DNA from 3 places in the Homoserinimonas sp. A447 genome. Region 3 is predicted to be linked to each of the others. Evidence: predicted binding sites of a transcription regulator. Region 3 holds the regulator's gene; each other region holds the start of a gene.
The links. Region 3 encodes HrcA, which represses chaperone genes, less so after heat shock. Its sites were predicted from a motif close to TTNGCACTCGNNNNNNNCGAGTGCNAA; they were not measured.

Region 1: a site for HrcA is predicted at 6,872-6,898, ahead of groL (chaperonin GroEL). Genes of this name have one in related genera too.
Region 2: a site for HrcA is predicted at 3,839-3,865, ahead of ACX3O0_RS14230 (Hsp20/alpha crystallin family protein). Genes of this name have one in related genera too.

What each region holds. Positions count from the first base shown of each region.
Region 1 is NZ_JBTMWW010000001.1:2,961,708-2,972,131, forward strand. It holds gene ACX3O0_RS14650 (CU044_5270 family protein) at 1-597, shown strand, start outside; gene ACX3O0_RS14655 (GntR family transcriptional regulator) at 769-1,194, opposite strand; gene ACX3O0_RS14660 (hypothetical protein) at 1,206-2,117, opposite strand; tRNA gene ACX3O0_RS14665 (tRNA-Thr) at 2,229-2,305, opposite strand; gene ACX3O0_RS14670 (nitroreductase family protein) at 2,349-2,873, opposite strand; gene msrB (peptide-methionine (R)-S-oxide reductase MsrB) at 2,900-3,304, opposite strand; gene ACX3O0_RS14680 (HtaA domain-containing protein) at 3,441-4,178, shown strand; gene ACX3O0_RS14685 (heme/hemin ABC transporter substrate-binding protein) at 4,175-5,281, opposite strand; gene ACX3O0_RS14690 (DUF3263 domain-containing protein) at 5,397-5,657, shown strand; gene ACX3O0_RS14695 (LytR C-terminal domain-containing protein) at 5,728-6,330, shown strand; gene ACX3O0_RS14700 (cold-shock protein) at 6,525-6,731, shown strand; gene groL (chaperonin GroEL) at 6,944-8,572, shown strand; gene ACX3O0_RS14710 (trans-sulfuration enzyme family protein) at 8,917-10,113, opposite strand; gene ACX3O0_RS14715 (Lrp/AsnC family transcriptional regulator) at 10,217-10,424, shown strand, end outside.
Region 2 is NZ_JBTMWW010000001.1:2,867,870-2,878,293, reverse strand. It holds gene ACX3O0_RS14250 (carbohydrate ABC transporter permease) at 1-269, opposite strand, end outside; gene ACX3O0_RS14245 (carbohydrate ABC transporter permease) at 269-1,162, opposite strand; gene ACX3O0_RS14240 (extracellular solute-binding protein) at 1,264-2,547, opposite strand; gene ACX3O0_RS14235 (ROK family protein) at 2,605-3,780, opposite strand; gene ACX3O0_RS14230 (Hsp20/alpha crystallin family protein) at 3,958-4,386, shown strand; gene ACX3O0_RS14225 (NADP-dependent isocitrate dehydrogenase) at 4,460-5,674, opposite strand; gene ACX3O0_RS14220 (GNAT family N-acetyltransferase) at 5,861-6,316, shown strand; gene ACX3O0_RS14215 (MGMT family protein) at 6,313-6,642, shown strand; gene ACX3O0_RS14210 (ABC transporter ATP-binding protein) at 6,682-8,487, opposite strand; gene ACX3O0_RS14205 (ABC transporter ATP-binding protein) at 8,484-10,199, opposite strand.
Region 3 is NZ_JBTMWW010000001.1:716,189-726,612, forward strand. It holds gene holA (DNA polymerase III subunit delta) at 1-770, shown strand, start outside; gene ACX3O0_RS03500 (HNH endonuclease signature motif containing protein) at 1,077-1,544, shown strand; gene rpsT (30S ribosomal protein S20) at 1,749-2,009, opposite strand; gene ACX3O0_RS03510 (LPXTG cell wall anchor domain-containing protein) at 2,245-3,243, opposite strand; gene lepA (translation elongation factor 4) at 3,433-5,298, shown strand; gene ACX3O0_RS03520 (DUF1990 family protein) at 5,299-5,955, shown strand; gene hemW (radical SAM family heme chaperone HemW) at 5,962-7,182, shown strand; gene ACX3O0_RS03530 (DUF4870 domain-containing protein) at 7,192-7,566, opposite strand; gene ACX3O0_RS03535 (DUF4870 domain-containing protein) at 7,637-8,026, opposite strand; gene hrcA (heat-inducible transcriptional repressor HrcA) at 8,238-9,260, shown strand; gene dnaJ (molecular chaperone DnaJ) at 9,310-10,410, shown strand; gene ACX3O0_RS03550 (16S rRNA (uracil(1498)-N(3))-methyltransferase) at 10,421-10,424, shown strand, end outside.

The DNA.
Region 1 (10,424 bases), 2.2 Mb from region 3:
ACCTGGTTGCGCGGCACGCAATGGCTGTCGCCCGGGGAGAACTACGGCAATGCCGAGCCCATGATTGATGAGTTTTGGAGCGACCCGAACCGAGGGACGCTCCGCCTCTACGAGGCGGAAGCCGGAAATTTCGGTGGAACGCAATACGACTACGCCGGCGAAATCGCAAAGTTGCCACGGGACGCAGACGCGCTGCTGGCTTACCTGTACGAGCGAGCCGAAGGTTCAGCGTCGAAAGAGGAGGCGGTCTTCGAAAAAATCCGCGGGCTTCTGACCACAGGCCTCGTTCCCGCCGAAGTTCGTCGCGCGATGTATACGGCGTTGGCGGAGCTCCCCGGGGTGTACTTGGCTGATCGGCAGGCGAATCTTGACGGACGAACCGGAGTGGCGATTAGCCGGAAGGAACCTTCCCGACCATTCGTGCAGCAGATCATCATCGACCCGGCGACCGGGTTGCTCATTGGTGACCGCATGCTCACCGTGGAGAAGTGGGGGCCAGTCCCGGTCGGATCTACCGCGAGTTGGACCGCCGTCACAACTTCAGTCGTCGACGCACTCCCTGCGGGACCGTATTCGACAATGCCCCCGGCAGGATGATGTCGAGCCCGACCCCGGCGTCATCCCGTCCTGAGCATCGCCGTCGCATCACGTACTGGATTGACATCACGTATGCCGTGGCTGAAGCCCTCGATGACCAGAGCGCCGAGCGTGAGGGGATTTCGATGGGCGCCGCGGACCCACCAACCAGCCGGTGAGGAACGAGCGACCTTAGCGGTCATACGAGATCGTTGACGCATCGCGGTCGACGGAGATCTGCGTGACCACGTCTACTGCCTCGATCTGCTGGCGGCGCGTGTGGTGGGGCCAGACCGCTCGCAGGATACGGATGGCGTCATCGAGGTCAGTGCCGGCGCGGCTGCTCGTGTCGGCGAGTTTGCGAGCAGCTTCCAGCACCGGTCGCGGGGTGGTGGCAGCGCTTCGGCTGACCCGCGTTCCGCCTCCGGTTCGAGCGGTGAGGTAGCCCTCGGACTCGAGCGCTTTGTACGCCTTGGCGACGGTGCCGGGCGCGACGCCCAGGTCATTCGCCAACTGGCGAACCGACGGCAGCCGTTCGTCCGCTGCGAGCTGACCGGAGGCGATCAGTCCGCGAATCTGATCGCGAATCTGCTCGGTCGGTGCGGCGGAGCCTGACAACGAGATGATCATCACGTGCTCGAGGTCGAGGCGCGTCTCCGGTTCGGTATCGCCGACAGGGCCACGGCGACCCAGAATGCGATTCCGAGGGACGCAGCAACATAGGATGCGACCCGGAGTGTCGGCTCAAGCGCAGCGAAAGCAGTCCAGGACATCATGCTGCCCTCAGAAGTGGAGAATGCGCCTCGAAGCGAGGCGGTTCCCGCCAGTGAACCGAGGATGGTCCCGAGGTGCACCAATAGCGCGCCTGTCCCGACCGCAACAACATTGCGGGTGCGGAGGGTTCGGATGTGCACGTCCCGCTCCTGATGATGGTCGAGCGGAGGTCGTGCGATGAGGAACAGGGTGAAGGCGGCGACCATAATCATGACCGCGGTGAGAATCAGGGCCGGAACGGAGCTGAACCACCCGTAAATGCTGGTGCCCATGCTTCGCTCGCCGCCGAGGTCGACGACGTACATCGTGTAGTGGCCGGTCTCTGGGTCGGGCTGTGAGGCCGCGCCGGCTGCGATGGTGAGCGCCAGGATGATCGCAAGAACCACGGCTGGGACGACGAACCACCACCCGCGCGCGAAACTCAGCGGCGTTCGAGGCGTCAACTCTGCAACACCCCGCCCCTTTCGGGCTCGAACCGGGACGGCGAGGAGCACCGTGCCGAGAACCGCGAGCACCAGCGGGAAAATGAACCGGTAGTCCGTGTACCAGAGCCAGAACTCGAGTGGTAGCTCCAGCGGCAGCAAAGGCAAACCCAGTGTGCGCGGCGCGATCGCGCCGAGCACGAGAAGGATCCCGGCGGCCAGAGAGAATGCGGCCACGCTGCCGCCCGGAAAGCGAGTCTTTCGTCCCAAGATCAGCCACCACACCAAGGCGAGGGCGACGCCCGCGAGAACGGACCCCCACACCATGAGGTAATACCAACCCATCGCTACAGCCCCTCACCTTGTGTCATCCAGACGATACACCTATGTATCACTGGACTGCTACAAGCATCCGGGGAGTGCGGACGGCGCGCAGCGAAAAGAGGAATGAACTGATGGAGCCCCCAGTCGGATTCGAACCGACGACCCCCGCTTTACAAGAGCGGTGCTCTGGCCAACTGAGCTATGGAGGCGAATTGACCTCCCTATGCTAACGGGAAGTTCGCGGACATCCGATCACAGCTGGGTCAGGTGCTGCTCCACGTCGAAGCTCGACTTTCGTTCGGATCCGGCCTTCTTCGGGGTGCCAACGTACAGCCAGCCGAGCAGCTGCTCATTGTCGTCGAGGCGGTGCACTTCCCGCACCGCCGCTGATCGGGTGAACGGCCCGGTTCGCCACATGACACCCCAGCCGGCCTCCGTGAGCAGCAGGCTGAGGATGTGCGCGACACCGGATGCTGCGGCATCCTGCTCCCAGATCTCTACCTTGTGGCTGGGTTTCCTGCACGCCACGACGGCGATCAGCAGGTCTGCCCGCAGCGGCTTCCCGGCAAGCTTGTCGCCGTCTTTTCCATGCTTACCGGCGGCGGATGCCATTGCCCGCCCCAAATGATCACGGGCGCCTTCGCGCAACTCGATGAGCCGCCACGGCCTGAGCGCACCATGGTCGGCGACATTCGCGGCGGCGCGTACCAACGGGACCAGCTGGTCGTGCGTTGGCGCGCCCGCGCTGACCTTCGGCGCCGAGCGTCGGCTCGCCACCGCCGTCAGTACCGGAGCGTCAGCGATCAGTTCTCCTCGGCCTTGAAGTCGAGGGACAGCGAGTTCATGCAGTAGCGGTCGCCGGTGGGGGTGCCGAAACCGTCGGGGAAGACGTGGCCGAGGTGCGAGCCGCAATTGGCGCAGCGCACCTCCGTGCGTGTCATGCCGAGGGTGTTGTCTTCCAGTAGCTCGACCGCCTCTGGGCGCACCGACTCGTAGAAGCTGGGCCAGCCGCATCCGGAATCGAACTTGGTGCCGCTCTTGAACAGTTCCGCGTTACAGGCCGCACAGGTGAAGACGCCCGACCGCTTCTCATCGAGCAGTTCGCCCGTCCAGGGGCGTTCGGTCGCCGCCTCGCGCAGCACCGAGTATCGGTCAGTGCCGAGCTCCTCGCGCCACTCTTGTTCGCTCTTGTTCACCTGGTATGTCATAGTCCAGCCTTTCGCTGATTATCTCTGCCCATACTAAAACCCCTGCCTGACAGGTTCTGTTCCCGATGGCTTCAGCAAACCGCGAGTGTGCCGGCGTTGGTAAGGTGAACCTAACTTCCCTGTCGTTGGAGTGCCTGTGAGATCCGGTGTGCGCCTCGTGCTCGTGGCGCTCGCCGCGCCGGCGCTCGTCCTCGGCTCAGCCGTCACCGCAACCGCGACTGATGCTCCTGTGCCGACCGCCGCATCCTGCGCCGTCGACGACGCCACCATCACCTGGGGTTTCAAGGAGTCGTTCCGTTCCTACATCAGCGGTGCCATCGCGAACGGGCAATGGGCGGTGTCGGGTGGGGCCGAATACGAGACCCCCGACTTCCGGTTCGGCGGCGGCAGCGGCCTGCTCGACCGCAGCGCGGGGGTCGGCAGCGTCGAGTTCCCCGGAGCCGTAACCTTCACCGGGCACGGAGGCATCCTGAACACCACCATCGAGAAACCGGTCATCGAATTCCGGGACGACAGCGGCGCCCTCTACTTCGACGTCAACGGCACCACCCAGGACGGTGCAGAGGTCGATGCGCGAATGGTCGAATTCGTCACCCTGGCGCTGGATGCGGGCGAGCTCGCCGAGCGCACGGATGATCGACTGACCATCAGAGACGTTCCGGCGACGCTGACGGATGCCGGCGCCGAGGCATTCGGCACCTACCAGGCCGGTGAACCGTTCGACCCGGTCACCATCGAGCTCACGTTCGACGGCGAATGCGAGGCCCCCGCGGAGACGAACTGGTGGCTGGTCGGCGGACTCGCGCTCGGAGCCGCTGCCGCGCTCGTCGCGGCGCTCGTCTGGTACCGGGTCCGCCGCTACTCGGAGGGCTAACCGGTCGGCGCGTACACGGCGCGGGCGACCGCGTCGATGACGTCGGCCGTGCGGGGGCCGAAACTCAGGATCTCGCCGTCCGCCATCGTGACGAAACGCCGATTCTGGCCGGCCGGGGTGATGCCGATCGCCGCCTTCGTCTGCAGCAGGCCGTCCACGCCACCGGCGCTCTGAAGCCCGGAACTCATCACCAGAATCAGGTCGGGCGCAGCCGCGATGATCGCCTCGTCGGTCATCGGTTTCATGCCGGACCAGCCGATCTCGGTGGCCACGTCGATGCCGCCGACCGCGTCGATCAGGTCGTCGGCGCCGGACTCCGCGCCGAACAGGTAGTAGATGCCGGAGTCCCCGCGAAGGTAGAGGAACAGCATCCGCAAGCGGTCGCCCGGTTCCTTCGGCGCGATCGCTGCGACCTCCGCGACCTTGGCCGAGATCTCGGTGCGCAGCCGCTCCGACAGTTGCCGGCCGGCTTCGTCGGCGCCGAGCGCGTGTGCGACCTGCTCGGTCAACTCGTAGACGCCATCAAACCCGGTGCCGGCGTCCACGAAGACGATCGGGATGCCGACATCGCGCAGCTGCAGCATCACGTCGATCGGTCCGATCGTGCCGTCGGTGATGATCAGTGTCGGACGCAGGGCGATCACTGACTCGTTGTTGATGGTGTGCCCGCCGGTCGTCACCAACGGCAGGTCGACAACTCCGGGGAAGGTGGAGGACGAGTCGCGTCCGACCAGATGGTCGCCGAACCCCAGCCCGGCGATGGTCGCCGAGATCGAACCGGCCAGGTCGAGGCCCAGGATGCGCGACGTGTCGGTGACCGTCACCTCCACGTCACCGGCGAGGTCGTGCGAGGTCACCGTGGCCGGCAAAGACTGGGCAGGGTCATCCGTCACCGGCGTGATCGAGGTCTCCCTCAGCACGGCCGTGGTCTCGCCCACCCACGACTTCGGGTCATCCAGCAGGTGCAGTTCGGCCAGTGGAACCAGGGGGCCGGATGCCTGCGGCTCGACGGTCGGCTGCGGCACCCCGCTGGCACATCCGGCCAGGAGGGTTGCCAGAACCAGCGCCGAGACGGCGATGCGGGGGAGGGAGGCGACGGGCATACTTAGGTAATCCTAACTAGCCTGGCTGATCAGCTGTACGGATGGGTTGTGCGACCTGCCCAGAGCCTCCGCGGCGAGGCACTCGACCGACCCTAGGATTGCAGCGGAGGAAGCAGTGGACGCAGCAACAGGCCGGCAGCGCACCGAGCTCTCCGAAAGCGACGCGGGACTGCTCGCATTCGAGAGCCGCGGGTGGCGCAACCCCGGCACCAAGGAGCAGGCGATCCGAGTGGAGCTCGGAATCTCGGCCGCCCGGTACTATCAATTGCTGAACGCACTCATCGACTCCCCAGCCGCTGCTCGGTACGATCCCTTGTTGGTGAGCCGCTTGCGGCGCATGAGAGCGGGCCGAACCCAGGCCGGCGCCGAACGCTAGACCCACGGTCGTATCCACACGGTCGTATCAAGAACGTCGTCTGAGAACGCAGAGCCACCGAAAGAGAGCCATGGCTGCCCCAACCACACAACGGCCCGTCACACAACGGCCCGTCCGTGACCGGTTCGACGCGGTACCGGATGACCTCCATCGGGTGGGCGCGCACCGCGCCAAAGCCCATTGGGGCCAGGGCTGGGCGAACCTGGCTTGGGTCGTCGGGGCGATCCTCGTCCTCTCAGTCGGTGGCCTCTGGGGGCTTTCCCAGATCAACAGCGACTTCCAGTTCGGCCTGCCGTTCATGAACGCCGCCGAGGAAGAACCGGGCGATGCCCCGCCAGCGGACAGTCCCGAAGCGGTCGAGCCGAAGCTCGACCCGGCGATCGTCATCACGGTGCTCAACGGAACAGGAACCCCCGGCCTGTCCAACACGGTCGGCGACTACCTCGTCTCGCAGGGCTGGGAGGGTGCGGCATTCGGTGTCGGCGCCCGCGTCAGCGCATCCGCCTCCGATGTGGAGATCACCCAGGTGATCTACAACAACCCGGACAATGAGGCCGCTGCCCGGGCCATGCTCGAGACGCTGGGAGTGGGGGAGCTGGTGCTGGCCAACACCTACCCGGCATCCCCGCTGGCGGTACTCATCGGCAGCGATTATGTGCTTCCGGCGGGCTGATTCGGCCGCCATCCCGGCGATGTCGCATAAAATCGCGTAAAAATTCATGACTTTTGCCCAAGAAGGGCAGATTGCCCCTCCCCAAAGCGAGCGGATGCCCGTTACTATCTGGGAACGCGGGATTACCCCCCGCGTTGCGGCGCACCCGGATGCACCATCCGGCTCGCCGTTCGAACCACAGCAGGGAGTTATCAATGGCGAACGGAACCGTCAAATGGTTCAACGCTGAAAAGGGCTACGGCTTCATCACCGTCGATGGAGGGGAGCAAGACGTTTTCGTCCACTACTCCGCCATCGAGATGGGTGGATACAAGGTTCTTGAAGAAGGCCAGAAGGTCGTCTTCGAAGTTGGCACCGGAAACAAGGGACCCCAAGCCGAGTCGGTTCGGCCGGCGGAGTAGCGAAGCTTCGTCGCCACCACTGGCAGGCAATCCCAGACTGCGCCGCCCGGTTCACCGGGCGGCGTCAGTTGTTAACGGACCGATGCTCCTCCCGCGGTCGACCGCAGCTTGCACTCGCAGGGTCAGAGTGCCAGAATCATTTAGCACTCTCTTATTGCGAGTGCCAAAGCTGTTGCAACTTTCACGACGTCCGGGAGGGACGAGAAACACACATGGCAAAGATCATTGCTTTCAACGAAGAGGCCCGTCGCGGCCTTGAGCGTGGACTGAACACCCTGGCAGACGCAGTCAAGGTGACGCTTGGCCCGCGCGGCCGCAACGTCGTACTCGAGAAGAAGTGGGGCGCGCCCACCATCACAAACGATGGTGTGTCGATCGCCAAGGAAATCGAACTCGACGACCCCTACGAGAAGATCGGCGCAGAGCTGGTCAAGGAAGTCGCCAAGAAGACGGATGACGTCGCCGGCGACGGAACGACCACCGCAACCGTCCTCGCCCAGGCACTGGTACGCGAAGGCCTGCGCAACGTCGCAGCCGGCGCCGACCCGATCAGCCTGAAGCGCGGAATCGAGAAGGCCGTCGCATCCGTCACCGAAGCCCTCGTCAACCAGGCGAAGCCCATCGAGACGAAGGAAGAGATCGCGGCCACGGCCTCCATCTCGGCCGGCGACCCGGAGATCGGCGCGCTGATCGCCGAGGCGATCGACAAGGTCGGCAAGGAAGGCGTCGTCACCGTCGAGGAGTCGAACACGTTCGGCACCGAGCTGGAGCTGACCGAAGGTATGCGCTTCGACAAGGGTTACCTGTCGGCATACTTCGTGACCGACCCGGAGCGCCAGGAAGCCGTCTTCGAAGACGCGTACATCCTGATCGTCAACGGCAAGATCTCGCAGATCAAGGACCTCCTGCCGATCGTCGACAAGGTCATCCAGAGCGGCAAGCAGCTGCTCATCATTGCCGAGGATGTCGACGGCGAAGCCCTCGCGACCCTGGTCGTGAACAAGATCCGCGGCATCTTCAAGTCGGTTGCCGTCAAGGCTCCGGGCTTCGGCGACCGCCGCAAGGCGCAGCTGCAGGACATCGCCACCCTCACCGGTGGACAGGTCATCTCCGAGGAGGTCGGACTCAAGCTCGAGAACGCCACCCTCGACCTGCTCGGTCGTGCACGCAAGGTCGTCATCACCAAGGACGAGACCACGATCGTTGAGGGTGCCGGCGAGCACGACGCCATCGCCGGTCGCGTCGCGCAGATCCGTTCCGAGATCGCCAACACCGACTCCGACTACGACCGCGAGAAGCTGCAGGAGCGCCTGGCCAAGCTGGCCGGTGGCGTTGCAGTCATCAAGGCCGGAGCGGCAACCGAGGTTGAGCTCAAGGAGCGCAAGCACCGCATCGAGGACGCCGTCCGCAACGCGAAGGCTGCCGTCGAAGAGGGCATCGTCGCCGGTGGTGGCGTTGCACTCATCCAGGCCGGCGAGGTCGCTTTCGCCAGCGCTGCGCTGACCGGTCTCGAGGGTGACGAAGCGACCGGTGCGAACATCGTTCGCGTCGCCATCGACTCGCCGCTCAAGCAGATCGCCGCCAACGCGGGCCTCGAGCCCGGTGTTGTCGCCGAGAAGGTGCGCAACCTGCCGACCGGTCACGGCCTCAACGCCGCAACCGGTGAGTACGTTGACATGCTCGCTGCCGGTATCAACGACCCGGTGAAGGTGACGCGTTCTGCGCTGCTCAACGCCGCGTCGATCGCCGGACTGTTCCTCACCACCGAGGTTGTCATCGCTGAGAAGCCGGAGAAGAACCCGGCTCCGATGGGTGACCCGTCAGGCGGAATGGACTTTTAAGGTCTAGCAACAAACAGGGGCGGTTCCTTCGGGAGCCGCCCCTTTTGCGTGCTCGGCTTGGTGTCGTGTGAGGCGTCCGGGCGGGTGTTGCATGGTCTCCGTCCATAGAAGCCCGGCCCACCCGAGACCCTGCAACACCCGCCCGGCCCGATCCCGTAGGGCCAAGGCCCCTTCCGTGGCATCCGCCCCTCTGTCAACAGGATGGAATTTGCGGCACGCCGGTGGCGCGGCGCGGCTGAGCGGGGTGCTGCCGAAAGCAACCTGTTGACGGCGGAACTTCCAGGGTCTGATTAACAACAACAAGGGCGGCTCCTCGCGGAGCCGCCCTTGTTGCGTGTTTGGGGCTAGGCGGCGGAGGTGCTCGCATCCGCCGCTTCGAGCGCCTGGGCGAGGTCCGCCCAGAGATCGTCGACGTGCTCGAGACCGATCGAGATCCGCACGATGCCTCCCCCCGGCTTCGCCGCAGCGGCGACCGGACGGTGGGTGAGGGATGCCGGGTGCTGGGCGAGCGAGTCGACACCGCCGAGCGAGACGGCGTGGGTGATGAGTCGCATCGATTCGATGAACCGGGCTGCCGAGTCGTAGCCACCGGCCAGGTCGACCGAGACGATGCAGCCGGCGCCATCCGCCTGAGTGCCGATGAGCCCCAAGGGGTCGCCGCCGGGCAGCGCCGGGTACATGACCCGGGCAAGCGCGGGGTGCCCCTGCAGCCTGGTGGCCAGTTCGCCGGCGGTCTCCTGCGCAGCGCGCACTCGGATCGGCAGCGTGCGCAGCCCTCGGTGCAGCAGGTAGGCGGCGAACGGGTGCAACAGGCCGCCGGTCAGCGCGCGGATGTGGCGCAGGCGGGTCGCCCACTCCTCGGTGGTGGCGATCACGCCACCCATGACGTCGCCGTGACCGCCCAGGTACTTGGTGGCGCTGTGCAGCACCAGGGTGGCACCGTGCTCGATCGGGCGCTGCAGCACCGGCGTCGCGAAGGTGTTGTCCACCAGCACCGGAACACTGCCCGCCTCACGCACAATGGCCGCGATGTCGACCAGTTCGAGGGTGGGGTTGGCCGGCGACTCGATGATCACCAGGCCGGTGTCCTCACGAATCGCGGATGCGACGCTGCCGGCCTCCGCCCAGGTCACCGTGGTGCCGAGCAGGCCGGCATCCAGAACGTGGTCGGTGCCGCCGTAGAGCGGCCGAAGGGCCACCACGTGGGGCTTGCCGGCGCTGGCCGCGGCGAGCAGGCAGGCGGACAGCGCTGCCATACCCGTCGAGTAGGCGACGGCCGTCTCGGCGCCCTCCAGGGCGGCGAGGCTCTCTTCGAAGCGGGCAACGCCCGGCTGCCACAGCCGCTGGTACACGGCGGACTGGCCGTCGAGCAGCGGGCCACCGGTGGCAAGCTGTTCGTAGGAGTCGCCGCCGAGTTCGACGTTCGGCAGGGGGTTGGTGGTGGACAGGTCGATCGGGGGGACGTGGACACCGGCTTCGTTGAGTCCGCCCATTCCGGCGTGTACGGCGCGAGTTTCCAGTCGTGAGTCAGATGGCAGCATAGTCTGACAGAAACAGAATCTGTCGCGGAATGCAAGCTCTGCCGAAGATGATGGGACGGCAGGCTCGTTCATCGCAGATCGTGCAGAATCCTCGGAGGAACCCTTGACTCAATCGAAGAAAATCGAACGGCGCAACGACGCTGGTGCGGCCGGGCCAGAACAACTCGACGAGATCGACCGGGCCCTGCTTCGCGCCCTGGCGAGCAACGCCCGGGTTTCGGGCGCTGCCCTCTCGGCGACGGCCGGCGTTGCGGAGTCGACCGTGTCGCTTCGGCTGAAACGCCTGCACTCGGCGGGATACCTGCGTGGGT
Region 2 (10,424 bases), 2.2 Mb from region 3:
GCGAGGAAAGCGAAGAGCAGGCAGAAAAGTACCGCGATGGCAGTGATGGCCACACTCATGCCGAGCGCGGTATAGAAGTCGCCATCCGCCAGCGCAGCGAAGAAGTTGTCGAATGATCCGCCGAGTGGCAGGAATGTCGGCGTGAAGGATTCCAGCTTCGACGTCGGAAGCATGGACGAGTTCACCATCCAGTAGACCGGGAAGGTCCACACCAGCGCAATGACGACGGCGAGCCCGCCGAGCAGCCCGCGCTTGACTCTGGCGTTCATCAGGCGTCCTCGTCTTTCAGCAGGATCCGGATGTAGAACCAGCTCAGTGCGATCGTCATCGCCAGCACCAGGATGGAGACCGCGGATGCCATGCCGAAGTCCTGCGCGAGCGTCCCCTGCTTGTAGATGTAGGTGCCGAGCAGGTCGAAGTCGCCCGCTTTGGAGCCGGCATCCTGCAGCATCGTGATCTGGGTGAAGACCCTCAGGTCCCAGATCAGCTGCAGCAGGAAGACGATCAGGATGATCGGCTTGATCATCGGCAGGATGATGTCGCGCACCCGTTGCCAGGGGCTCGCCCCGTCGAGTTGGGCGGCCTCCATGATCTCGTCGGACACTTGCGTGAGGCCGGCGTAGGCCGAGAAGGCCACGAACGGGACGGACATCCAGATCACGATGATGCTGGCAACGATGAAGAACGTGGTGGGCGATTCCAGCCAGTTGAAGCGGTTCATCTCCACGCCGGGAAGTGCGTCGAGCAGGTAGTTGACGACCCCGCGGCGGCGGTCGAACAGCCAGATCCAGACGGTCATCGCCGCGACGACGGGCATGGCCCAGGCCAGCAGCATCGCGATCTGGAGGATCAGCCTGGTCACTTTGCCGATGGCGCTCATCAGCAGGGCGAACAGCATCCCGATCACCAGCGTGATCACGGCGGTCACGATGCAGAAGACGATCGAGCGGATGACGACGCCCCACAGGCCGGGATCGGTCGCGAGACGTGCATAGTTGTCGAAGCCGACGAACTCGGCCGGCTGGCCGAACTGCTGGGCGAGGCCGAACTCCTGCAGGGAGGTGACCAGCTGCCAGGCGAGCGGGTAGCCCATGCCGATCATGAGGATGGCGACCGCCGGGAAGATCAGCCAGCGTGCGGTTCGGGCGTGCGTGCGGTTCATCGGCGGTCACCTCCTTCAGGTGTTGTCTCGTGGGTTGATCAAATTTTGTGGGTTGAGTAGGTCGCTCAGCGACCTACTCAACCCACAGGGGTGGGGCGAACTCAGTTGAGCAGTTCGCTGATCTTGGCGTCGTACTCTTCGGCGAGTGCCTCGATGTCGCCACCGGCGGCCACCTTGCCGAAGAACTCCTCCAGCAGGCCGGAGCCCTCGACCGAGGCCCAGCCGGGTGCGGCCGGGGTCAGCTTCGAGTTGGCTGCGGAGTCGACCAGGGCCTGCGCGAAGATGTCGTCACCGAGAGCGGATGCGTAGTCCAGATTGGCCGGGCCGAGGCCGTTCTGGCCGAGCAGCGTCTGGTACTCCTCCGAGAAGATGATCCTCAGCAGGTCTTTCGACGCTTCCTGGTTCTCGCTTGCCGCTGAGATCGCGATGTTGGAGCCGCCGGCGAAGACCGGAGCAGCACCCCCATCGGCACCCGGGAGCGGGAAGACGCCGAAGACGTCGTCGTTCCAGGTGGCGATCGTCTTGGTGTCATCCGCGGGGTCCGGGGCCAGGTCACCGATCGACCAGTGGGCCCATCCGGGAGCGATGATGGTTGCCGCCTCAGGAGCACCCGTCGCGTCGTTGTTGTTGATGTTCACCCATGGCGTGCTGTCCGCCTCGGTCACCGGGGCGTTCGAGGCGCTCGTGTAGAGCTCCTGAAGCTGCTCGAGTCCCTTGATCGTGTTCGGGTCGGAGAGCGATGACACCCACTTGTCGCCGTCCTTCACCGCGAGTTCACCGTCGTTCGCGAAGATCCACGAGACGCCGTTGCGCCAGTCCTGGCCGCCGAGGTAGAAGCCGGACTGGCCATCCGTCCTCAGCTCTGCCGCGGTCTGGTTGAACTCCTCGAGCGTGGCCGGGACGTCCTTGCCGGCAGCCTCCCAGATGTCCTTCCGGTAGAAGACGTAGCGCGAGCCGAAGTAGTACGGCAGCGCCATCTTGGCTCCGTCGACCTCGCCGACCTCGACGAACGACGGCAGCAGCTTGTCGCCGCCGAGTTCCTCGTAGATGTCGCTGAGGTCGGAGAACGCGCCGACACCGGTGAAGGTGGGCGACCAGGTGTTCCCGATCTCGACGACGTCGGGGGTATTCTCTGAATCAGGCAGCGAGGTGGTCAGCTTTGCCAACGCATCGCCCCACGCCTGCTCCTCGATAGTGAGGGTGCCCCCGGTTGCGTCTGCGTACTCTGTCTTAAGGTAGTCGCGCAGCTCATCCGGGGTGTCACCGCCCATCAGCCACATCGTGATGTCAGTTCCGCCTTCAGCTGCCGGTTCAGTGGTGGAGCATCCGACAAGGATGAGAGCGGCGGCGGTTGCTATGGCAACCGTGCCGAGCTTCTTATTCATTGTGTTGTCCTTCTCTTGGTGCCGGGTGTACGACCGGATGGCCGCACCAGTGGTGGGTCAGGAGACCCCGAGCTGCCCGGAGAGCACCATCACGGCAGCGCCGCGCATGACTATGTCCTCCCCGAGCGTCGTCATCCGTACCGCGAGATCGCCGTGGAACTCTGCCATCGTTCGGTTGCGGAGTGTCTCGATGGTGGCAGTGGTGAGCGCCCCATCAAGCAGTTCGGCCGGTCCGCTCAGCACGACTTCTGCCAGGTTGAGCGCTCCGACCACGGGTGCCAGTGCGAGCCCCAGGTGCAGGCCGGCCTCCCGAAGAATGTGGTGGCGAGCGGATGCGTCCGCCCCATCCAGCTGGGCGTCGAGTCGCGGGGCGGCCAGCCAGGTTTCCAGGCATCCGCTCTTTCCGCACACACAGGGTGTTCCGTCGCCGGTGCCGACCACGACGTGGCCGATCTCGCCTGCAGCGAAGCGGCTCCCGTAGAGGAGGGACCCGCCGAGCAGCAGCGCGCTTCCGACGCCGTGACCAACCTTGATCAGCATCAGGTCCTGGTCTGCTCCGCCGAAGCTGTGCTCGGCCAGTACGGCGGCGTTCGCGTCGTTGGCGACGAGCACCGGGAGGGAGAACCTGTCGTTCAGCGTGGACTGAAGCCGTTCGTCGTTCCAGCCGAGGTTGGGCGCCCGGAGCACGACACCGTCGCGGTCGACGACGCCGGGCGAGCCGACGCCAACCCCGAGGATGCGCCCGGTGGCCTGGCCGATCAGGGTCTCGACGAGCGTGACAACCTTGGCCGTGGCATCCGCACCGGTGCTTCCCGCGAGTGGGATGTCGGCCCGACTGAGGATGTTGCCACCGAGGTCGAGCACGGCACCGCGGAACAGCGCGTAGTCGCTGAGGTCGATTCCGATGATCTGGTAAGCCGAGAGGTTCATCGCCAGCAACGTTGACGGTTTGCCTGGGCGGATGTTCGCACTCTGCCCGGTTTCAATGACCAGGCCTTCGCCCATGAGTTCGGCGACCAGGTCGGAGATGGTGACCCGGGTGAGCCCGGTGCCCCGCGCTATGTCGGCCCGGCTCTGCTCGCCAGACCGGTACAACGTCTGCAGGACGAGGGACCGGTTGTGCCCGCGGGCATGCTCGGGAAGGATCTTGGCGCTCGGGCGCAGCACGCGTCCGGGGGAGTATCCCCCGGCCCGGCCTGTCGCCGGAATCGTGCCACGCCTCGTTGCGGTCATGTTTGTTAGTAAACCTTACGAACTAATTAATTGCAAGAGATTTCCGGACCGAATATTCTTGGCGCTCTCCCGATGAGAGTGCTAACATTTTTCTGTAGTTGAGTCGACTTGACTCAACTCTTGTAAACCTCAAATTGCACCGCCCCTCCGGGGCCCGATGTGAAGGAGTTGACTGAAATGGCCATGTACTTCGACCCATTCCGTGAACTGGATCGCCTCGCGGCGAACCTGCTCGACTCGCAGCAGGGACCTCGTTTCATGCCAATCGACCTGCACCGTCAGGGCGATCACTACATCCTGAACGCCGATCTCCCGGGCATCGACCCCGGCTCGGTCGACGTCGATGTGGATGGACAGTTGCTGACCATCCGCGCTGAGCGCACTGCGCGTAGTGACGAGGGTGTGAAGTGGCTGGCACACGAGCGCCCGAGCGGATCGTTCCTCCGCCAGCTCAACCTCGGCGACGGCATCGACACCGAGAACATCAGCGCGCACTACGACAACGGTGTGCTCAGCGTCATGATCCCGGTGAGCGAGAAGGCGAAGCCCCGCAAGGTCGAAATCATGTCGGCCGCGAAGGAACCGCAGTCCGAAGTCACCGCGTAACTCCACGCCCCTCACCGGAATGACGAAGGCCTCCGCCCAAATGGGTGGAGGCCTTCGTAGTTCGTGCAGCGGCTTACGCCATACGCGCCTGGAGGTTGGCGTCCAGCGTCGCGAGGAACTCCTCGGTGGTCTGGTACGCCTGATCCGGCCCGACGAGGAGCGCGAGGTCCTTGGTCATGTGGCCGGCCTCGACCGTCTTGATGACGACATCCTCGAGTGCGAGGCTGAAGTCGATCAGCGCCTGGTTGCCGTCCAGCTTGCCGCGGTGCGCGAGGCCCCGGGTCCACGCGTAGATGGACGCGATCGGGTTGGTCGACGTCGGCTTGCCGGCCTGGTGCTGGCGGTAGTGCCTGGTCACGGTTCCGTGGGCGGCCTCGGCCTCGACCACCTTGCCGTCCGGCGTCGCCAGAACGGAGGTCATCAGCCCGAGCGAACCGAAGCCCTGCGCAACGGTGTCGGACTGCACGTCGCCGTCATAGTTCTTGCAGGCCCAGACGTAGCCGCCCTCCCATTTCATGGCGGATGCCACCATGTCGTCGATCAAGCGGTGCTCGTAGGTGAGTCCGGCAGCTTCGAATTGCTGCTTGAACTCGGACTGGTAGATCTCCTCGAAGATGTCCTTGAAGCGACCGTCGTAGGCCTTGAGGATAGTGTTCTTCGTCGACAGGTACACCGGGTAGTTGCGGCTGAGCCCGTAGTTGAGGGAAGCACGGGCGAAGTCGCGAATCGACGCATCCAGGTTGTACTGCACCTGGGCGATGCCGTCGCCCGGCGACTGGAACACTTCGAACTCCTGCGCGGCCGAGCCGTCTTTCGGGGTGAAGCTGACCTTGAGCGTGCCCTCGCCGGCGAACCGGAAGTCCGTGGCACGGTACTGGTCGCCGAAGGCGTGGCGGCCGATGATGATCGGCTTGTTCCAGCCGGGGACCAGTCGCGGAATGTTCGAGATGATGATCGGCTCGCGGAAGATCACGCCGCCGAGGATGTTGCGGATGGTGCCGTTCGGCGACTTCCACATCTTCTTCAGGCCGAACTCCTCGACCCGCGCCTCATCCGGCGTGATGGTTGCGCACTTGACGCCGACGCCGTGCTTCTGGATGGCGTGGGCCGCGTCGATGGTGATCTGGTCATCCGTCTCGTCACGCTTCTCGATGCCGAGGTCGTAATACTCGAGGTTGATGTCGAGGTACGGGTGGATGAGAGTGTCCTTGATCTTCTGCCAGATGATGCGGGTCATCTCATCGCCGTCGAGCTCGACGACTGTTCCTTCAACCTTGATTTTCGACACCGGTACTCCTCAGTTCGTGGGGGGCCTTGTTAGGGATGGGCGGCCGCGAAACGTGCCGCGAAGTCTGCGTTTTAATTCGCTCAGGACAGCTTACCTGTTCCAACAAGTATCTCGACATCAAGATAGTTCTGCACACGACGCATCCGGGCCCTACCCGGAACCGGTCTTGGACGATAGCCTGAAACCATGGATGAGTTGAGACTGGAAGAGCTGTCTGCCAAAAACGTTGTTGCGGCGAACAGCCTCACCATGAAGCCCGGGCAGGAGCAGTACATCGCTCCTGTGTCGTACGCCATGGCCGGGCCATTCCTCGACCCGAGCACCAGCTGGTCGCGTGTCGTCGTTGACGGCGAAGGCGAGGTGCTCGCATTCATCATGGCCAATTTCGACGCCGACGCTCACGAAGAGGAGTTCCGGAGCTGCATTTGGCGGATGAACGTTTCCGCCGAGGCCCAGGGCAAGGGCGTCGGCAAGTTCGTGGTCAAGGAGACAGCGGACGAGGCGCGCAAGCGCGGGTTCTCGCGGCTCACCGTGATCTGGGAGCCGGGCGAGGACAGCCCGGAAGAGTTCTTCAAGCGAGTCGGCTTCGTTGTGGTGGATGAGACCCAGTACGGCGAAAAGGTCGGCGCCATCGAGTTGTGACCACCGCGTCCGGACCGTCCGCTCCCGCTGACGACTTTTTCGAGCGGGTGCTCGGTGTCGTCGAGTCGATCCCGCCCGGGCAGGTCATGACCTACGGCGACATTGCCGCTGCCATCGGGTCGCGGGCGCCGCGGGCGGTGGGCAAGGTCATGGCTTACGGGGGCAGCGACGTGCCGTGGTGGCGCGTGATCAGGGCCAGCGGGCATCCACCCCAATGCCATGAAGGTCAGGCGCTCGAGTTCTACCGGGCGGAGGGAACCCCGCTGGTGTGGGGAGCATCCGGAAGCTACCGCATCAACCTGCGGGCCGCTCGGTACGAGCCTTAGCCCGCAGCGAGCTGCGTAGTGCCGAACGCGACCCCCGAACTACACCAGCGAGTCGCGCCAGGCGGCGTGCATCTCGGAGAACTTGCCGGTGCCGCTGATCAGCTCGTTCGGGGAACCGTCTTCGATGATGCGTCCGTGCTCCATCACCAGCACCCGGTCGGCGATCGCGACGGTGGACAGGCGATGGGCGATGATGATCGCGGTTCGGTCGGCGAGCAGCGTTTGCAGCCCGTTCTGCACGAGACGCTCGCTCGGAATGTCGAGCGACGCTGTCGCCTCATCGAGGATCAGCACGACCGGGTTCGCGAGGAATGCCCGGGCGAAGGAGACCAGCTGCCGCTGGCCGGCACTGACTCGGCCCCCGCGCTTGTTGACGTCCGTGTCGTAGCCGTTCGGCAGGCCCTCGATGAATTCGTGGGCGCCGACCGCCTGGGCGGCTTGCATGATTTCCTCGCGCGTCGCATCCGGTTTTCCGAGCGCGATGTTGTCGGCGACCGTGCCGGAGAAGAGGTAGGCCTCCTGCGTGACCATGACGATGGCGCGGCGCAGGTCCTTCGGGTGCAGGCGTTTCAGGTCGACGCCGTCGAGGGTGACCCGGCCGCTGGTCGGGTCGTAGAAACGCGAGATCAGCTTGGCGAGCGTCGACTTGCCAGCGCCCGTCGAACCAACCAGTGCAACGGTCTGACCGGCCGGCAGGGTGAGGTCGAATTCCGGCAGCACGACGCGGTCGGCCGTGTAGGCGAATTCGGCCTCCTCGAAACTGACCGTGCCCTTCGCCTGCCACAGGTCGATCGGCGTCGTCGGGTCGGGAACACTCGGTTCCTCCTCGAGCACGCCGGAGATCTTCTCCAGGGCGGCGGCCGCCGATTGGTAGGAGTTGTAGAACATCGCCATCTCTTCGGCCGGGCCGAAGAACTGCCGGGTGTACAGCAGCACGGCGAGCAGCGCACCGATCGCGAGCTGGCCGTCTGCCACCCGCAGCCCCCCGACCAGGAGCACCGCCCCCAGGGCGAGGTTGCCGATCAGCACCAGCCCAGGGTAGAAGATGCCGAACAGCATGATGACGTTGCTGTTGGCCTGGCGGTACTCCTCGACGTGGTCGCCGAACACGGCCTCGTTCCGCTTCTCCTTACGGAACGCCTTCACCGCGCGGATACCGGTCATCGTCTCGACGAAGTGGACGATGACCTTGGCGGATGCGACGCGCGTGCGACGGAATCCGGCCTGCGAGCGAACCTGGAACCAGCGGAACAGGAATCCGAGCGGGATGAGGAAGCCGAACAGCACGACTCCGCTCACCCAGTCCACCCAGAACATGGCCCCGGCGATGAACACCATGTAGAGGCTGCCCTGCACCAGCTGGTTGATGCCGGAGTCGAGCAGCTCCCTGATGGAGTCCAGGTCGCTGGTCTGGCGTGCGATGATCCGCCCGGAGGTGTAGTTCTCGTGGAATTCGAGGCTCAGCTTCTGGGTGTGCCGGAAGACCCGCTTGCGCAGGTCGATGAGTACGGCCTGGCTGACCCTGGCCACCAGCACGGTGTACCAGGAGATCAGCACAGCGCCGACGATCGCGGCCGTCAGGTACACGGCGACGATGAAGAGGAGCGGGGCCCAGTCGCCGTCCACCAGGGAGGGGAGCCCGCGGTCGATGCCCAGCGCGATGAGCGCCGGGCCGGCAACCTGGGCGACGGTGCTGACCACGACGACGACCATGGTCAGGATGATGCGTCCCCAGAGCGGTCGAACCAGCACACCCAGCAGGCGCACCGAGCGGTCGCGGATGGCGCGGCTCTCGATCCGGGTGAAGTCGTCGCGCTCCTCCCCCTCGACGCCGAACACGCTCATCGCTTCGCCTCCCGGTCGCGCTTGAGTTCGTCTTCCAGGCTCGAGATGACGAACCGGTAGTGCTCGCTGGTCGCGAGCAACTCCGAGTGGGTGCCCACGGCCGTGACCCGGCCGCGTTGCAGCAGGGCGACGCGGTCGGCGAGCATGACCGTCGACGGACGGTGCGCGACGATCAGGGCCGTCGTCGAGGCGAGGACTTCGCGAAGTGCCGCCTCGACGAGCGCCTCGGTGTCCACGTCGAGCGCCGAAAGCGGGTCATCGAGCACCAGCACCGACGGCTTCGCCGCCACCGCCCGGGCGAGGGCGAGTCGCTGCCGCTGCCCTCCGGACAGGCTCATCCCTTCCTCGCCGATCATGGTGTCGAGGCCCTTCGGCAGGTCGTAGACGAACTCGGCCTGCGCGATCGCGAGCGCTTCCTCGAGTTCTTCGTCGGAGCCATCCGGAGCGCCCAGCAGCACGTTGTCCCGCACGGTGGCGGAGAACAGGATGGCGTCTTCGAACGCCATCGCGATGTGCCCGCGAAGTTCGGACAGGGTGAGGTCGCGGATGTCCACACCGTCCAGGCGGATGGTGCCGCCGGTCGCGTCGTAGAGCCTGGTGGTGAGCGCGGTCAGCGTGGACTTGCCTGAGCCGGTCAGCCCGACCAGCGCCATCGTCTCGCCCGGGAGCAGCTCGAGGTCGACGCCGTCGAGAAGGTCCCGCGCGGCATCCGGCGCATCCTGGTACCGGAAATGGAGGTCATCGAACACCAGCCTGCCGACCGGTTCGCCGATCGTCTGGGGCTGGTCGGAGTCGGTGATCGTGTTGACGGAGTCCATTACCTCGAAGTAACGGTCGACCGCGGTGCGGGTGTCGAAGGTCATCGACAGCAGGAAGCCGATCGACTCGACCGGGAACCGCAGCACGGTGGCGGTGGCGAAGAACGCCACCAATTCGCCGACGCTGAGCTCACCGGATGCCGCCAGCCAGACCCCGCCCAGCAGCCCGAGTGCAAAAGTGACGTCGGGAACCAGCAGCAGCCACAACCAGATGCCGGCCACCGCCTTCGCTTTCTCGATCTCGGTGGTACGCAGACCTTCGGCCTGGTTTCCGAAGTTCCTGAGCGCGTCCTTGCCTCGCCCGAACGCTTTCAGGACGCGGATGCCATGCACCGCCTCCTCGACGGACGTCGCCAGGTCACCGGTCTGGTCCTGGCTGCGGCGCGCCACCGTCGAATACTTGCTCTCGAACACGTAGCCATAGATCCACAAGGGTATGGAGCACACCAGGAACAGCACCCCGAGCATCCAGTTGATGCCGACCAGGAAGGCGAACCCGATCGCGATGGTGATGGTGTTGACGATCAGCAGCACCAGGCCGAACGAGATCCAGCGGCGGATCAGGTTCAGGTCGCTCACCGCCCGCGACAGCAACTGCCCGCTCGGCCAGCGGTCGTGGAAGTTCACCGGCAGGTTCTGCAACTGGCGGTAGAAGCTGTTCCGCATATCAGCCTCGATGTGGGTGCCCGGCTCGAGCACCAGCCACCGCCGGAACCAGATCATCACGGCTTCGAGAATGCCGAGCCCGAGGACCAGGAGCACGGGGCCGAGCAGTTCGCTGCTATCGCCATCCTTCAGCGGCCCGTCGATGATCACCCGCAGCACCTGCGGGATGAGGAGTGCCACCACCCCGGCGATGAGCGCGGCGAGCATGCCCAGGTAGATGCGCGGCATCGCCGGTCGAGCGTACGGATAGATACGGCGGATCGACCGGAAGGTGTCGCCCCTTTTTGGGGCGCGCTGTTCTGGGGATGATGCGTGTGGCAAGGGAGTCCTGTTGTCGTTTCGGCAGCCTTCCAGCCTAGGTGTCGTAAGCCCGGACGACAACTGACACACCGGCGCTACGCGGCGTTAACCCCTCGTAATGGTGCTTAACATGTGCCCGACAGTCTGCGAAAG
Region 3 (10,424 bases):
CACGTCTGATTCGCGTCACCAACGTCGAGAAGTGCACTGACGCGTTCATCTCCGAGTGCCTCGAGTACCTGGAGGCGCCGGCCGATGACACCTACCTGGTGCTGCGTCACGCCGGGGGAGTGCGTGGCAAGAAACTGCTCGACGGCATCCGGTCGGGAACCGGCGGCGGCATTGAGGTGGTCTGTGCGGAGCTGAAACGGGAGTCCGACAAGCTCGATTTCGCGCGCGACGAGTTTTCCACGGCGGGCAAGAAGGTCAGCGCTGGGGCGCTCCGTGCGCTGGTGTCTGCTTTCGCGGACGACCTGGCCGAGTTGGCTTCCGCCTGCCAGCAGTTGATCGCGGATGCCGCGGCGGAGGTGACCGAGGCGACGGTCGAGAAATACTATTCCGGCCGGGTCGAGACGAACGCGTTCAAGGTCGCAGACAGCGCCATCGCCGGTCGGCACGGTGAGGCATTGATCCTGTTGCGGCATGCACTCGCCTCGGGGGCCGACCCGGTGCCGATGGTCGCCGCCTTCGCGATGAAGCTGAGGACGATGGCGAAGCTGGTCGGACGGCGGGGCGGGTCTGGCCAGTTGGCTGCGCAGTTCGGCCTTGCGCCGTGGCAGGTCGAGCGCGCCCAGCGCGACCTCCAGGGCTGGACGGAGGCGGGGCTCGGGCGCTGCATCGAATTACTGGCAGAGACGGATGCCGCGGTCAAGGGTGCCGAGCGCGACCCGGTCTTCGCGCTGGAGCGCATGGTCAGCAAGATCGCGGCCCGCGGCGAGTAGCGGGGTAATTCACTTATCGGCTGGTCGGGCGTGTCGAGGCCTCCGTCGGGTTGCGCGACTGAGGCTGGTCGAGCTCGTCGGGAAACTACCGGACGGGATGTCGGAGCTGATCCTGGTGTTGCCGACCCTGCTGGCCGCCGGCGTCTGGGACCGGCTCACTACTCAGGCCAGAACTTTGTCCCGGGCCGGAGACCGCGCTCGTTTGACCAGTTGCGGGCCGATCTGGCCACCGACCTGCTCCTGACCGGGGGGCTGGACGGGACGGACGGGTCCCCACACGCGTTGGCTCGGGGGATCACTGCGGAGGTGGCCATTGTCATCCCCGCCCTGACCTTGCTTGGTGAGGGTGATGAGCCGGCGACCCTGGCCGGTGCGGGGCCGATCGGGTTGGCCGAAGCGAAACTGTTGGCGGCCCAGGTCCCGTCGATGGTGCGGATCCTCACCCACCCCACCAGTGATCTGGTGTTATCGGTCGATACGTATCGGCCGTCGGAGAAACTCCGAAGGTTCCTCCGGATCCGGGACGGTCGGTGTCGATTCCCGGGCTGCACCCGACCGCCGAACCGGTGCGATCTCGACCACACCGTGGCCGCCGACGTCGGCGGACCCACCACCGTGGATAACCTGGCCCATCTATGCCGCGGCGATCACACCCTGAAACATCACGGCGGGTGGAGCGTGAAACAACTGGCACCCGGGGTGTTGGAGTGGACCAGCCCCAACGGGTACGTCCACACCGACAAACCCGACCCCACCGTCCACTTCGCCGCCTAACCCTGGCTGGCCGCTGGGGATTTCGACAAGCTCAACCAGCGAGGCACATGCTCAACCAGCTGAGGCGGGTTGAGCACCCCCAGGCTGGTTGAGCTTGTCGAAACCCATCGAGCCCGCCGAGATCCCCGGCTCACGCCACGAACTGCGCAGGCCAACAAAAACCCCGCCTCACGAGGAGACGGGGTTCTTGTTCAGCTGGTGTGCCTACAGGGCGTTGACCTGCTTGGCGATGGCCGACTTCTTGTTGGCGGCCTGATTCTTGTGGATGACTCCCTTGCTGGCGGCCTTGTCGAGCTTCTTCGAGGCGAGGAGGAGGGCGGCTGCGGCCTTCTCCTTGTCCCCGGCAACGACAGCGGCGCGGGTGGCGCGGATGGCGGTGCGAAGCTCGGCCTTGAATGCCTTGTTGCGATCCGTCGCCTTCTTGTTGGTGAGGATGCGCTTGATCTGCGACTTGATGTTTGCCACTTAGGGTTCTTTCTCTAGTTCTGGACGGTGTTTGGCAGCTGTGGCCGAGACGAAGTAGAGGGCATCGTTCCGATTGAGAGCTGCGATTCGCACCCGTGATCGTGGGAAATGAACGCGGTGCGCAAGCCAAGCGTCAACTTTACCAGAGGAAGCGCCTGTTTCGGCAATCGTCTGATGTGGTCGGGCATGCGAAAGGGGCGAGCCCAACGGGCCCGCCCCTTCCGGATACTACTGTCTAGCGACGGTGGGCTGCCGCGCGACGGCGGCCGGCCAGTACGAGGCCAGCGCCGAGCAGGAGCATTACTCCGCCGGCAGCGATGGCCGGCGTGAAGTCCGTACCGGTTGCGGCGAGTGTCGCTGGGTTAGCGGTGACGGCGAACGAGCCCGAGGTCATGACGCCTGAGCTGAGACCGCGCGCACCGAGGTAATAGGTGCCCGCAACCAGGGAGGCTTCGCTGTACGCAACGGTTACCGAGCCGTTGGCGTCAGCGGTGAAGGACCCTGGGATCGCTCCGCCGGAGCCGCCGTTGCTGAAGGTACCACTCACGCTCTCGCCTGGAATGAAGCCGGTGAACACGCCGGACACGCCGGTGGTCCCCATCGCTGCAATGGTGAGTGATGCGGGCGTGACGGCCGCAGTGGGAGCGGGGAGGAACCAGTGCGTGTCGCCCGCCCACGTAACGTGGCTTACCACCGCACCAGCCGGTGCGATCAGGCCGAACGCGAGGATCTCGTAATCATCGCCCAAGGCAGCAAGCTCGGCGACGTACTCGGGAATCGTGTGGCTCGTTCCCGCTGCGAAGCTGCCGACGGCTCCACTGGTGGTCCACCCGGCGAGCGGGTTGAGCCCGACCGGTCCAAAGTTGTCCGGGCGAAGGGTGGTAAACCCGGTGTCAGCCACTCCGTCTGTGAAGAGTGGGATCTGGAAGTTCGCGTTGCCGCTGACGACACCGAAGTCCGCTCCATCTACGAGCGCACCGAGATCGGTGGTGGGCGTTGTCCCGTTCAGAATCTGTGTGTTACCGGTGATTGTCAACCCATTGACGCCTGAGGTAACCGTTCCCGTCGAGCCGGCTCCGATGAACCAGCCTGCGGGGTAAGACGCGCCTTCGACACCGAACTCGCTGTCGTCTACATAGAGGTCGGCGGCACTTGCGGAGCCTCCGATGGCGAGCGTTGACACGCCTACAAGGGCTGCGGCAGCCCCGACGGCGAGCATGCGGGAAAACTTCATGTCGTGTGTGTTCCTTACTTTCGGGTCGCGCAAAAACAACGATTCCTCGAACGCTACTCCGTCTTGGGGCAGATATACCGGATTTTCGAAAAGTTCTTCATAACGAATTGCTCTCAGCTAGTGCACACTGCGCTCGCTCGCGGGCATGGGAGAATTGGACGACTCTTCCCAGCAACCCCTGAGGTACACGTGAGCCCCAAAGCATTGAAGGCCCTTGAACCGGCATCGACCGACCCCGCCTTCATCCGCAACTTCTGCATCATCGCCCACATCGATCACGGCAAGTCGACCCTCGCCGACCGGATGCTGCAGGTGACCGGCGTGGTCAGCGACCGCGACATGCGTGCGCAGTACCTGGACCGGATGGACATCGAGCGCGAACGCGGCATCACCATCAAGAGCCAGGCAGTGCGGATGCCCTGGGCCCTCGAGCAGGCTGAGGGACCGGACCAGGTCTATGCCCTCAACATGATCGACACTCCCGGCCACGTCGACTTCACCTACGAGGTGTCCCGCAGCTTGGCGGCCTGCGAGGGCGCCATCCTGCTGGTGGATGCGGCCCAGGGCATTGAGGCGCAAACTCTTGCGAACCTCTACCTCGCGCTGGCGAACGACCTCACGATCATCCCGGTGCTGAACAAGATCGACCTTCCGGCCGCCGACCCCGACAAGTACGCGAAGGAGCTGGCCGGCCTCATCGGAGGCTCACCCGACGACGTGCTTCGGGTGTCCGGCAAGACGGGTGTCGGAGTTCCCGAGCTGCTGGATCGCGTCACCAAGCTCATTCCGCCACCGGTCGGCGACGCATCCGCCCCTGCACGCGCCATGATCTTCGACTCCGTCTACGACAGCTACCGCGGTGTCGTCACCTACGTGCGGATGATCGACGGCAAGCTGAGCCCTCGCGAGAAGGTCCAGATGATGTCCACGAGGGCAACCCACGAGATCCTCGAAATCGGCGTCAGTTCGCCAGAACCGACCCCCAGTCAGGGGCTAGGCATCGGCGAGGTCGGCTACCTGATCACCGGCGTGAAGGATGTTCGCCAGTCGAAGGTCGGGGACACCGTCACTACGGCCGCGAAGCCGGCAACCCAGGCGCTGCCCGGCTACACGGAGCCCAAGCCGATGGTCTTCTCCGGGCTGTACCCGATCGACGGGAGCGACTATCCGGTGCTTCGCGAGGCACTGGACAAGCTGAAGCTGTCGGATGCGTCCCTCGTCTACGAGCCGGAGACATCCGTCGCCCTCGGTTTCGGATTCCGCTGCGGCTTCCTCGGCCTGCTGCACCTGGAGATCATCACCGAACGGCTCGAGCGCGAGTTCGACCTCGACCTGATCGCCACAGCGCCTTCGGTGATCTATGAGGTGACCACCGACGACAAGAAGTCGGTCACCGTCACCAACCCGAGCGAATTCCCCGGCGGCAAGATCGCCTCAGTGACCGAGCCGATGGTGAAGGCGGCCATCCTGGCGCCGAAAGACTACGTCGGCGTCATCATGGAACTCTGCCAGGGCCGCCGCGGAGCGCTGCTCGGCATGGACTACCTCGGTGAGGACCGAGTGGAGATCCGCTACAGCATGCCGCTCGGCGAGATCGTCTTCGACTTCTTCGATCAGCTCAAGAGCAAGACGGCGGGCTACGCGTCGCTCGACTATGAGCCCAGCGGTCAGCAGGAAGCCGACCTGGTGAAAGTCGACATCCTGTTGCAGGGCGAACAGGTCGACGCGTTCAGCGCGATCGTGCACCGCGACAAGGCGTACGCCTACGGTGTGCTGATGACCGGGCGACTGCGTGAGCTGATCCCGCGGCAACAATTCGAGGTGCCCATCCAGGCGGCCATCGGCGCTCGAATCATCGCTCGCGAGAGCATCCGCGCCATCCGCAAGGACGTCCTGGCCAAGTGCTACGGCGGCGACATCACCCGCAAGCGCAAACTTCTGGAGAAGCAGAAGGAGGGCAAGAAGCGGATGAAGATGGTCGGCCGCGTCGAAGTACCTCAGGAGGCTTTCATCGCGGCGCTCTCCGGCGATACGGAGAAGAAGGAAAAGAAGTAGATGAGCAGGGCCCAGTGGTGGAATCGGCCGGTCACCTACGCGGCGGTGGGCGGCACCAAGGCCGCTGACCTGATGGCTTACCCGCCGTCCGGATACCGGCCGTTCGAGAAGCGTGCGCGCATCGGTCACGGCCCCGCGCGCTGGGAGTATGCCTGGGCAGCCGCGCTGTCCTGGGGCATCCAGACGAACAGCGGCTTCCTGGTCGATGTGACGGAGACTCCGGATGCCGTGACCGGCCTCACCTACACCCCCGTCGAGTTCGACACCGGGGGAGTTCCGGTAAAGCCGGCGAGCACCGAAACGCCGGACGAGCTCACCTTCGGCCCTGACGGCACGGAGTTCGTGGTCCCAGGGGTGACTGCCAAGCTGTCCATACCGGTGGGCCCGCTCCGCATCGGCGCGCCGTGCCGGGTCGTCTACATCGTCGATGAGAAGGACCGCAAGGGGTTCGCCTACGGCACCCTGGCCGGGCATCCGGAGAGCGGTGAGGAGGCGTTCATCGTGGAGCGCACCGACGACGGATCGGTGTGGCTCACCATCCGCGCGTTCTCCCGTCCGGCGAATGTCGGCTGGTGGCTCGCGTACCCGGTACTGCGTATCGCGCAATGGTTCTACACCCGCCGCTATTTCAAGGCGTTGACCGGACCGGTCGACTGAACCCAGATGCCCTCCGCCCTGCCCATCGCCGATCCGGCCCCTGCCGACGGAAACCTGCCCGCCTCGGTCGCGCTCGACGCTGAGAACCGCAACTTCGGCGTCTACCTGCACGTGCCGTTCTGTCGCGTCCGCTGCGGGTACTGCGACTTCAACACCTACACCTCGGAGGAGCTGCGCGGCGCCAAGCGCAGCGATTATGCCGGTCAGGCCATGCAGGAGGTGGGGCTCGCCGCACAGGTGATGGACGCTGCCGGATTGCCCAGCCGACCCGTTTCGACGGTCTTCTTCGGCGGAGGAACACCCACCCTGCTCCCCGCCGCGGATCTCGCGGCGATGCTGGGGTCGGTGGCGGATGCCTGGAACCTGGCAGCGGATGCCGAAATCACCACCGAGGCCAACCCAGACTCTGTCGACCTCGAGTACCTGCTCAGGCTGAAGCGTGCCGGATTCACGCGCGTCTCGTTCGGCATGCAGTCGGCGGTGCCCCACGTGCTCGCCACGCTGGAGCGCACCCACGATCCGGAGCGGGTCCCGCTGGTTGTCGCCTGGGCCAGGGAGGCGGGCCTGGACGTCAGCCTCGACCTCATCTACGGAACGCCGGGGGAGACCCTGGACGATTGGCGGCGCTCCCTCGAGCACGCGATCGCCCAGCAGCCGGACCACTTGTCCGCCTACTCCCTGATCATCGAAGACGGCACCAAGCTGGCGCGCCAGATTCGTCGCGGCGAGGTCGACCAGCCAGACGAAGACCTGCAGGCCGACATGTACGAACTGGCGGACACCCTGCTGGATGCCGCCGGGTACGAGTGGTACGAGGTGAGCAACTGGGCCCGGAACGGCCATCGCTCACTCCACAACCTCGCCTACTGGCAGGGTCACGACTGGTGGGGAGTCGGTCCGGGTGCCCACAGCCATATCGGAGGCGTCCGCTGGTGGAACGTCAAGCATCCGGCCGCCTACGCCGACCGCATCCTGGCCGGGCACTCCCCGGCCGCCGGACGGGAGACCCTCGATGATGAAACCCGGCGGGTCGAACGCGTGCTCCTGCTGACTCGCATCCGTGACGGGCTTCGGATCGGCGAGCTTCCGGCATCCGGTCGCACCGCCGTCGCCGGCCTCATCGCCGACGAGCTGGTTAACGCAGCAGCCGCCCTGCGCGGGTCAATCGAGTTGACGCTGCGTGGGCGGCTGCTGGCGGACGCCGTTGTCCGAAGGTTGGTCCAGTAGCTTCGAAACCTACTTGATCAGCGGAATCGACAACGGGTAGTTGTAGTACTCACCGTTGGTCGCCTTCACCGCGGCGATGATGCTGAACACGATGATGACGATGCTGACAGCCATGAGGATCACGAACCCGATCAGCACGAATAGCGTCAGGAGCCCAACCACCGCTGCAATGGTCATGGTGATCTGGAAGTTGAGCGCAGACTGCGTGTGAGCGCGGACGAACGGGCCACGGTCCTTCAGCACCAGGTATCCGATCAGTGGAGAGATCACCCCGAGGAAGATACCGCCAATGTGCACGAGCGTCGCCCACAGCTTCTCGTCGCGGGGGCTCATCGGCTGGACGGGCTGGTAGTCGCCGGGAGGCGGTGGGGCTGAATTGGTCATGGGTCCATTAAAGCAAGAAAGGCCGGGACTGTGTGTCCCGGCCCGCTCGCTGTACGTGACGAACCGACTGCTACTTGATGAAGCGGATGTTGATCGGGTAGCGGTAGGCCGCGCCGGCCTTCGCCTTGTTGAAGCCCTGCACGCAGAAGATGATGGTGATCACCCAGAGCGCCAGCGGGAAGATCCAGCTGATGAGAACCCAGAACCCGAACGTGACGGCGGTCAGGATCGCGTTGATGATCATGATCGCGATGTGTCCAATGGTCACCGTGATCTGGAAGTTCAGGGACTCCTTGCCCTCAGCGTTGGTGTGAGCTCCGCGGTCCTTGAAGACCAGCCAGATGATCAGTGGCGGCAGGATCCAGAGGATGCCGCCGAGGTGCGCAAATGACGCCCACTGGTTGTCTTCCGCCTGAGACAGCGGCGCTGCTGCGGCGGGGGAAGGAGCTTGTTCGGTCATTGACTTTGCCTTTCGGTTGCGAGTTGCTGCTAGACATCGGGTAGAGCCTCCTGGCGGGTGAATGCCAGACCCCCATGACGGGGCCGCTAATCAAGCGCACCCATAAGCTAGTGCCGGACACAGCCCTCTGGCAAGGACATCCGGGCGGGTCGAGGCGATACAATTGGCAGTCGGAAGGTAAGAGTGCCAAGAAACTGAGGGTGGGTGCGACATGGTCTCCGAGCGCAGCCTCGAAGTTCTCCGCGTGATCGTTCAGGATTACGTCGCCTCCCGGGAGCCTGTCGGTTCGAAGTCGATTGTCGAGCGCCACTCCTTCGGTGTCTCTGCTGCCACCATCCGCAGCGACATGGCACAGCTCGAAGAAGAGGAGCTGATCACCGCCCCCCACACCTCGTCCGGTCGGGTCCCGACCGATAAGGGTTATCGGGTATTCGTCGACCAGCTTGCCGACTTGCGCCCGCTGACTGCGGCGCAGAGGCATGCCATCGAGGCGTTCCTCGGCCAGTCCACCGACCTCGACGAGGTGCTCGTTCGCACGGTGCGCCTGTTGTCCCAGCTCACGCACCAGGTCGCATTGGTGCAGTACCCATCCCTCACCCGGTCCCGCATCCGCCACATCGAGCTTGTGCTGCTCAGCGACACGCGACTGATGACGGTGCTGATCACCGACACCGGCCGGGTCGAGCAGCGCATCCTCGAAATCACCGCAGGGATGGAAGAAGAGTTCCTCGCAGAGCTGAGGGCGAAGTTCAACGCGGCCCTTGGCGGTCACGAACTGGCCAAAGCGTCCGAGATTCTCGCCGACCTTCCTGACACCTTCTCGGCGGAGCGCCGCGAAACGGTTCGGAAGATCGCGGCCAGACTGATCGAACAGGTTGCGGCCAATCGCCAGGATCGACTGGTGATGGCTGGTGCAGCTAATCTTGTTCGCACCGAAGAAGATTTTCAGGGGAGCATCCTGCCCGTGCTCGAAGCGATCGAGGAGCAGGTCACCCTCCTGAAGCTTTTCGGCGAAATGCAACCGGACCAGCACGGCATGTCGGTGCGGATCGGCGCCGAGAACGCCTCATTCGGCCTCGGTGAGACGTCCGTGGTCGCGACCGGCTACACCTCGTCGGGCGGCGAACTCGCCCGCCTCGGGGTGCTCGGACCGACCCGCATGGACTATTCGAACAACATGGCCGCCATCAGGGCTGTCGCCCGCTACGTGACGCGTCACCTCGGCGAGGCTTGAGCCTCGGCGACCCAGATTCAACAATCCACAACATATTCAAGGAACGGTTTTGGCTGACCATTACGAAGTACTCGGGGTCGAGCGCAGCGCTACGGCTGAAGAGATCAAGAAGGCGTACCGCCGGCTCGCACGTGAGCTGCACCCTGACGTGAATTCCGGGGCGGATGCCGCTGACCGCTTCAAGGAGGTCACTCACGCCTACGACGTGCTGAGCGACCCCAAGCAGAAGCAGCAGTACGACATGGGCGGCCAGGGCGGTTTCGGCGGCGACTTCGGGTTCGGCGATATCTTCGAGACCTTCTTCGGCGGAGGCGGTGGCGGGCGGAACTCGCCACCACGGTCCCGCAGCGAGCGCGGCCAGGATGCGCTGATCCGGGTCGAGGTTGAGCTCGCCGAAGTGATCTTCGGCACCCAGCACGAGGTCGAGGTCGACACTGCGGTGCTGTGCAAGACCTGTCAGGGGTCGTGCTGCGCACCGGGCACCGAGCCGGCAACCTGCGACATCTGCCACGGCAGCGGCCTCATCCAGCGCACCGTTCGCAGCCTCCTCGGCAACGTCATGACGTCCAGCCCGTGCGGCACCTGCCGCGGGTTCGGAACCGTCATCCCCAATCCCTGCGCCACCTGCCAGGGCCAAGGCCGGGTTCGCGCCCGCCGCAAGATCCCGGTGGACATCCCTGCCGGGGTGGACACCGGCATCCGCCTTCAGATGCCGGGCCAGGGCGAGGTGGGGCCTGCCGGTGGACCGCACGGCGACCTGTACCTCGAAATCAAGGTGCGGCACCACGATGTGTTCAGCCGCAACGGTGACGACCTGCTGGCGACGCTCGAGATCCAGATGACGGATGCGATCATGGGCACCAGCGCCTCATTCGAGGCGCTGGACGGCTTCGTGAATCTCGATATCCACCCGGGAACCCAGAGTGCCGAGGTCATCACCGTCAAGGACCGCGGCGTCACCCACCTCAAGGGCACCGGACGCGGAGACCTGAAGATCGGCGTTCAAGTGCTGACCCCCACCAAGCTGAACTCCAAGTCGGAAGAACTGATCAAGCAGTTCGTCAAAGTGCAAAAAGCCGTTCCACCGACGCTCGCGCAGTTCCAGCAGGGGCTGTTCGGCAAGCTTCGCGACCGGTTCCTGAACCTGTAGTCGCGGCATCGTGG